Butyricimonas faecalis: one gene and its partner. The protein of the gene in region 1 interacts with the protein of each later gene in a pairwise test. Links are inferred from orthologs where the notes say so. Each region holds a gene or a part of one and is shown on either strand. Other genes may lie near its edges.

The links. Proteins that work in one complex are often made in the same cells at the same time.
Region 2: the proteins of D8S85_RS19650 (region 1) and priA interact in binary tests that used the Escherichia coli proteins (3 or more experiments, as listed by UniProt). The link is inferred for Butyricimonas faecalis from one-to-one orthologs.

The regions. Positions count from the first base shown.
Region 1 is NZ_CP032819.1:4,601,273-4,605,373, reverse strand. What follows is about bases 642-3,507. They hold D8S85_RS19650 (single-stranded DNA-binding protein), read left to right. Parts: upstream 642-1,800; coding sequence 1,801-2,214; downstream 2,215-3,507. Other genes in these bases: gldE (gliding motility-associated protein GldE), read left to right, coding at 2,386-3,507; D8S85_RS19655 (HU family DNA-binding protein), read right to left, coding at 1,172-1,480; D8S85_RS19660 (Rne/Rng family ribonuclease), read right to left, coding at 642-984. Also shown: more of D8S85_RS19660, read right to left, coding at 1-641; more of gldE, read left to right, coding at 3,508-3,708; D8S85_RS19640 (alkaline phosphatase family protein), read right to left, coding at 3,705-4,101. UniProt on the Escherichia coli protein: Plays an important role in DNA replication, recombination and repair. Binds to ssDNA and to an array of partner proteins to recruit them to their sites of action during DNA metabolism. Acts as a sliding platform that migrates on DNA via reptation.
Region 2 is NZ_CP032819.1:4,866,395-4,870,083, forward strand. What follows is about bases 1-3,072. They hold priA (replication restart helicase PriA), read left to right. Parts: upstream 1-344; coding sequence 345-2,801; downstream 2,802-3,072. Other genes in these bases: pfkA (6-phosphofructokinase), read left to right, coding at 1-326. Outside these bases: D8S85_RS20725 (AAA family ATPase), read left to right, coding at 3,139-3,689.

The DNA of each region.
Region 1 (4,101 bases):
CACTCGATTACCGCTATTCACGTCTATCACGTGAAAAGCTTCCGTATGTTCTATAATAAGGTAAGCCCCGTTTTTAAACGAAACGGTACGTCCCAACGAAGATTTGATTTGCTTATCCACTCCAAAATGATCAAAAATCGGCACCTCGGTAGATACAAATTTAACGATACCTTCTTTCTCCGGAGCTATCGTGCTGATATAACGCTTAATTTCTTTACTCAATGCTAAATCATTCACATAAATATTCTCGAACGAGGGATTTAATATATCCCGGAGAATAACACTAGTCCGGTCGATCTCTCCCAAAATTAACTTGGGAGGTTCTATATCCCGAAGGTGTTTGAACGCGGTTTCAAAACGTTCGACAAGTTCTGTTAATTCACTGTCAAATAGCTCGGCATTCTTGCCTTCTGCGACAGTTCTCACGATCACCCCGAAATTCTTGGGGCGTATACTTTCAATCAATCTTTTCAAACGCTTCCGTTCCTCGACTGATTTTATCTTTTGTGACACGGATACCTTTTCCGAAAAAGGCATCAAAACTAGGTGACGTCCGGCAATACTCAACTCGGAGGTCAAGCGCGGCCCTTTGGTGGAAATAGGTTCTTTGGCTACCTGTACGACAACATATTGGCCAACAGAAAGCACATCTCCTATCTTCCCGTTTTTACTGATTTCCGGCTCCAGCTTTAATTTGGCAACAGGCATCCCCTTTCGGGCTATACATTGCTTTATATAGCTATCCAAAGAATAAAACTGGGGACTGAGATCAAGGTAATGCAGGAAAGCATCCTTTTCATAGCCGACATTAACAAAAGCGGCATTCAAACCGGGCATGATTTTCTTCACTTTCCCGTAATAGATGTCACCTACCGCAAATTTAACGCTAGTCTTCTCCGTTGTCAACTCTACCAACCGCTTGTCTTTTAACAAAGCGATGACTACTTCTTCCGCTTTTACATCTATGACTAACTCAGTATTCACTACCTGATCTATTAATGTATTAATCAAAATAAACCTAAAGGCATAGCCCTTAGGTTTATACTCTCTAACTCACAAACGATGACTACTTCTTCTTGTGTCTGTTCTTTCTCAGTCTCTTTTTCCGTTTGTGAGTGGCCATCTTATGTCTCTTTCTTTTCTTTCCGCTTGGCATAATTTCACTCCTTTCTTATTTTACTTGATCTTTAACCTGGTTAACGAAACTCTTCGAAGGCTTGAACGAAGGAATAAAGTGTTCAGGAATCTTGATCGTTACATTTTTAGAAATATTACGAGCGGTTTTCTCAGCTCTCTTTTTTACAACAAAACTTCCAAAACCTCTTAAATATACATTTTTTCCATCAATAACAGAACCTTTGATTGCTTCCATAAAAGCCTCAACTGTAGTTTGTACCGCAGCTTTCTCGATACCAGTGGTTCTTGAAATTTCATTCACGATGTCCGCCTTTGTCATTTTCTTTAAGTATTTAATATTCAATATTATATTTCGTTTCTTCTAGATTTCAGACTGCAAATATATATCTTTTCCACAAACAATGAAACAAACTACCGCATTTTTGTCAATATTTTTTGCGTTCTATATATTTAATTGTCAACATAGGACACATACCCCACGCCACTTTTTTCAACAAATCTTTACCTTGACTGCTCCCTCATTTAAACTGACAACAATAAAGTTATCACTTGCTTCCGCAAGCAAAAATAAATCACGAATCGTAACAAGATGATATGAGGATTATTTTTTTTCTCCAAAATTATTCCGTACTTTGTGACAAATTTTAATCCATACATATATACATGGTAAACAAAGTTATTCTTATCGGTAATGTCGGGGCCGACCCGGACGTAAAATATCTCGAAGGAGGTATTGCCATTGCAAGGTTCAGCCTTGCCACGTCGGAAGTGTACAACAATAAAAATGGAGAACGTGTCACTCAAACGGAATGGCACAATATCGTTCTCTGGCGCAATCTGGCTCAGATAGCCGAAAAATACGTTCGTAAAGGAATGATGCTTTACATCGAGGGACGCATCAGAACTCGTTCTTGGGACGATCAGAACGGAGTGAAAAGATACACGACCGAGATTTACGGGGATAACCTCCAAATGCTATCCCGCAAACAAGATAACGGGGAGAAACCTCAAGACACTCACATGCCACAAGCTCCCGATTTAAGCGGTAGTGACGACAGTGACGATCTCCCGTTCTAAACGAAGAGATAAAAGTTATAAGATAAAAAATAAAAGACAGAAACTAATTGTTGAAAGCCGGATCCATTCGTTTGAAATCTTTTATCTTTTAGTTTTTACCTTTTATCTTTTATCTTTTAGTTTTTATATGTATCTTTCGGCGATATTTAAGTTTAACCAATTATACAAATTTTGGACACAGATTATATTCCCCTTACCGGGCAGATTTTTACAGGTACATTCACCTTCATCGATTTAATTTTCGTCATTATTCTATTACTTTTATTATTATGCTCGGCATTAATTTCCGCTTCAGAGGTTGCCTACTTCTCACTTTCTCCCTCGCAATTGAAATACTTGGAAGACAACGGGTATGAGAAAGCTCGCAACTTGCAACAAAAACCCAATCGGCTACTCGCCACGATTCTAATATCCAACAATTTCGTAAACGTAGCCATTGTCGTGTTGTCCACTTATCTGGTAAATTCATTATTTGATTTCTCGGCCTATCCCACGCTAGGTTTTATTATCCAAGTAATCGTGGTCACTTTCGTGATCTTGCTGGCTGGAGAAATCATTCCTAAATTATACGCTAATCGCTCCCAACTGAACATGGTGATCTTCATGGCAGGTCCATTAACCTTCCTGTCTCGCCTGTTTCGTCCATTATCCGCATTACTGATCGGTTCCACCTCTATCATCAGCAAACGCATGGATAAAAAGGACAATTTATCCATCGACCAACTATCCAAAGCCTTGGAATTAACCAAGGACACGGCTATTAACGAAGAAAAAGACATTCTGGAAGGCATCGTCCGTTTCGGTAATATTGATGCGGTCGACATCATCCGTCCCCGTATCAACGTGATCGCCATTGACGGGAGTTCAAGCTACCAGCAAGTGAAAGAGATCATCACGGAACACGGCTACTCGCGTATGCCCGTGTACGAGGAAAACCTAGATAACATCACGGGAATTCTCTACGTGAAAGATTTATTACAACATCTGGATGAAAAAGAAGACTTTCACTGGCAGACCTTAATTCGTCCGGCTTATTTTGTTCCGGAAACCAAAAAAATCAATGACTTGCTGGAAGAATTCCAAACGAAAAAAGTTCATTTGGCAATCGTTGTTGATGAGTACGGGGGAACAACCGGTATTGTCACGATGGAAGATATTATCGAGGAGATCGTGGGCGACATCAATGATGAATACGACGAACAAGAAATCGTGTACACACGGGACAAAAATGGAGCATACATTTTCGAGGCCTCCACACTGTTGAACGACTTTTACAAAATCACGGACATCGAAGAAGATTCTTTCCAAGAAGTGGAAGGGGATGCCGACACTTTAGCCGGATTGATCTTAGAAATCAAGGGAGAACTTCCCCACAAGGATGAAGTGATTACTTACAAGGAACACCAATTCAAGGTGCTCGAAGTCGACAACCGGCGAATCAAAAAGATTCAGTACAAAAAAATTGAAAACTTGGAAGCAAAAACACAAAACTAAAACATCGCCTTCCCATGTGCCGTATAAGGAACATTTATTCCTAAAATCTTACACAAGGTAGGCAATAAATCTGACATCATGCAATTCTCTTTCAAATCCGCCTTCACCCCCGCACCATATAGATATAAGGGGACAACAGGACGTTTGGTATGCCGGAAATAAGTATCTTCCAACTCTTTCAATTCCGACACCCAAGTCGGGTGAATACAAAAAAAGACATCCCCGCCACGCTTATGCGAGAAGGAATTCTGAACCAACCGATTTATCCCCTCCGGGAAAGAAGTATGCGTCAGTGAATAGGCAGTCATGACTTTAGCCATCCCCTCGAACTCGATCATAAAATCGGCCACTTTATCCTGCATCTCTTTCAAATTAATCTTCTTCTGCTCTATC
Region 2 (3,689 bases), 260 kb from region 1 along the record:
GTGGTATCGTGATCGTGGCAGAAGGTGATAAATCGGGTGGGGCGTACACGATTGCCGACCGGATTGCCAAAAAGCATCCCGAATATGACGTGCGGGTAACGGTTTTAGGTCATATCCAGAGAGGGGGATCTCCTTCCGCTTTTGACCGTGTGACGGCTAGCACGTTGGGTGTGGCGGCGGTGGATGCTTTGTTGGATGATCAAACCAGTATCATGGTTGGGATTATGAATAAGGATATTGTTCATGTTCCTTTCAACAAGGCTATCAAGAATTCAAAACCGTTGAATCATAATTTGTTGGATATTACGGAAGTTTTGGCTATTTAAAATCTAAAATTAATTCGTTTGTTGTACGCAGATGTCATTATCCCTCTGGGAGTGGAGAGTTTTTTTACTTATTCGGTACCGGAAGAATATGAACATTCGGTAACGGTAGGTACGCTCGTGGTCGTTTCATTTGTTAAGAATAAACGTTACACGGGTGTTGTCTACGCGTTGCATACGAATCCGCCTGTCGGGTTTGAAACGAAACCGATAGAACGGGTTATAGAGGAAGGTTTTGCTCTTTCTGCTTCTCATTTGAAATTTCTATTGTGGCTTAGTGAATATTACATGACTCCACCGGGAGAGGTCACGCGTGCCGCATTACCTGTTTCGATGCGTTTGGAGAGTTACACGAGTTTGAGTTTGGTGAATGGTTGGGAAGAAAAACTGGCAGATGAAAGTGAATTAAGCCGGGAAGAGAGAGAAATTATGGGAGTTTTTCGAGAAAGAGGCGAGATGTGTATGGCTGAAGTTGAAAAGCTCTTGAAGAGAAAGGATGTCTATGTTGCTGTTCGAGCTTTGTTGGAAAAAGAAATTATCGGGATTAAAGAGTCGGTAGATGATTTGTTCAAACCGAAAGTTGAACGTTGGGTGAGATGGAAACGAAAGTTTTCGAGTGAAGAGTTGGACGGGATTCTTGATGGTTTGAAACGGGCAAAGGCTCAATACAAGATGTTGTGTGATTGGGTATATTATAGTGACGAGCATCACGTAGAGTGTTTGCCTAGAACGGAGTTTGTTCAGAAAATCGGTAATTCTGTCGCGGCTTTGAAGGGATTGTGTGAACGGGGCGTGTTGGAGGTTATTGTGCGAGAAGTCAGTCGTTTGGAGGTGTCTGAAGAGGAAGTGGGGGAGGTACATGCGTTGTCGGAGGCACAGGAAAAGGTGTTGGGCGATATTCTGGGATGTTACTGGGAAAAAGATTGTGTTTTGTTGCAGGGGGTAACTTCTTCGGGTAAAACGGAAATATATATTCATTTGATACAAGAGACGCTAAGGCAAGGGAAGCAGGTGTTGTATTTGTTGCCGGAAATCGCCTTGACCGTGCAGATCGTGAAGCGATTGCGACGGGTTTTCGGAGATCAAGTCGGTGTCTATCATTCGGGTATGGCCGATAGTGCCCGGGCAGAGATGTGGCGTAAACAGAACGGTACGAATCCTTATCCCGTGGTGTTGGGCGTGCGGTCGTCCGTGTTTTTGCCTTATCAGCGATTGGGATTGGTCATTGTTGACGAGGAGCATGAAAGTTCTTACAAGCAAAAAGAACCGGCACCCCGCTATAACGGTCGCGATGCCGCGATCATGCTCGGCAAGATGAGTGGGGCAAAAATATTGTTGGGGTCTGCAACCCCTTCTTTTGAAAGTTATCAGAATGCATTGAGCGGGAAATATGGTTTCGTGCAACTGACAACCCGCTACGGGGAAGTGATGATGCCGGAGTTGTTGTTCGTGGATATGAAAGAGTATCGTCGTAAAAAGATGATGAAAGGGTGTTTTACTCCGGTTTTATACGAGGAGATGAAACGGGTGTTGGAGAACGGGATGCAGGTGATTTTATTTCAGAATAGACGGGGATATTCGACTTATTTACAATGTGACCGTTGCGGTTCTATCTTGAAATGCAAGCATTGCGATGTGAGTATGACTTATTATCGCTATCGGAATACGCTGAATTGTCATTATTGCGGGAGTTTGCGGGCAGTTCCGGCCGTGTGCCAGGATTGTGGGCAGGGACATTACGTGAATCGTACCCCGGGAACGGAACGGATCGAGGAAGACGTGAAACAGTATTTTCCGGAGGCCCGGGTTGCCCGGATGGACTTGGATGTGATAAGTAATAAGGCAAAGTTCAGGGCTTTGATCGATGATTTTGAGAGTGGAAATTTGGATGTGTTGATCGGCACTCAGATGGTGTCGAAAGGGTTGGATTTTGAGCGGGTGAAGCTTGTCGGGGTGATGGATGCCGATAGTCTGGTCGGTTTTCCCGATTTTCGGGCAGAGGAACGGGCCTATGATATGTTGATGCAGGTGAGCGGGCGTAGTGGGCGTAAGGGAGAACGCGGTAAGGTCGTGATCCAAGTCGTGGATAGGCAGAATCGGGTGTATCAATTGGTGGGGAAGGAGGATTATCATGGGTTTTACACCCTGTTGTCCCGGGAACGGGAGATGTTTAATTATCCGCCTTTTTCCAGGTTAATCCAGATTGAATTGAGGCATGTGGATGAGGTGGTTTTGAGGAATGCGGCAAATGAGCTTGCCCGACAGATGAGGGAACGATTGGAGCGCAGGGTATGCGGTCCGGCAGAGCCGGATGTGTCCCGGGTGAGAAAAATGTATCGGATTCAGATATTAATTAAGGCAGAGCAAGGACTCTCCCTGTCAAAGTTGAAAATATTTTTGAAACAAAAATGTGATGAATTGGCAAAAACTCCCGTGGGTAAGGGGGTGCGGGTTTATTTTGATGTCGATCCTTTGTAATGGGGTATTGTTGGCATAAAAGTCTGGATTTATCTGTTTTTCGAGAACGATCTGTTAACAAGTGTGTCGTGAGAAAAGGGCAAATGTTAAAGAATAGGTCGTATTTTACTTATAAACCGTATTTTAAGGCAGGATTAAAATTTATTTGGGAAAACCTTAAAGTTTATCTTAACATTATTTAGTATCTTTGATTTTAACATTTGGCGGAATAATCTCTATTTTTGGAAAAACGGAAAACGGTGGAGATGTAAATTCACTTTTGGGGAAAATTGAAACCGAAGAGGAATATTTGACGTTAGACGAAGTAGTAATATAAATCAATATAAAAATCAATGATATGAATACGGTTGATATCAAAGCATTGAACGAGCGCATACAACAAGAGAGTTCTTTTGTGGATATGATTAGCATGGAGATGAACAAAGTGATCGTTGGACAGAAACACTTGGTGGAAGGACTGATGATCGGTATGCTTTCTAATGGACATATTTTGTTGGAGGGGGTTCCCGGTTTGGCGAAGACCTTGGCGATAAATACACTAGCACATATTATTAATGCTAAATTTAGTCGAATCCAGTTTACCCCGGATTTGTTGCCGGCCGATGTTATCGGTACGATGATTTATTCTCAGAAGAGAGAAGAGTTTGTGGTAAAGAAGGGACCGATTTTTGCAAACTTTATTCTGGCGGATGAGATTAACCGAGCTCCGGCAAAGGTGCAATCGGCTTTGTTGGAGGCCATGCAGGAACGTCAAGTGACTATCGGGGATATGACTTATAAGTTGGAAGAGCCATTTTTGGTCATGGCAACCCAGAACCCGATCGAGCAGGAAGGTACTTATCCTCTTCCCGAGGCTCAGGTTGACCGTTTCATGTTGAAAGTGGTGAT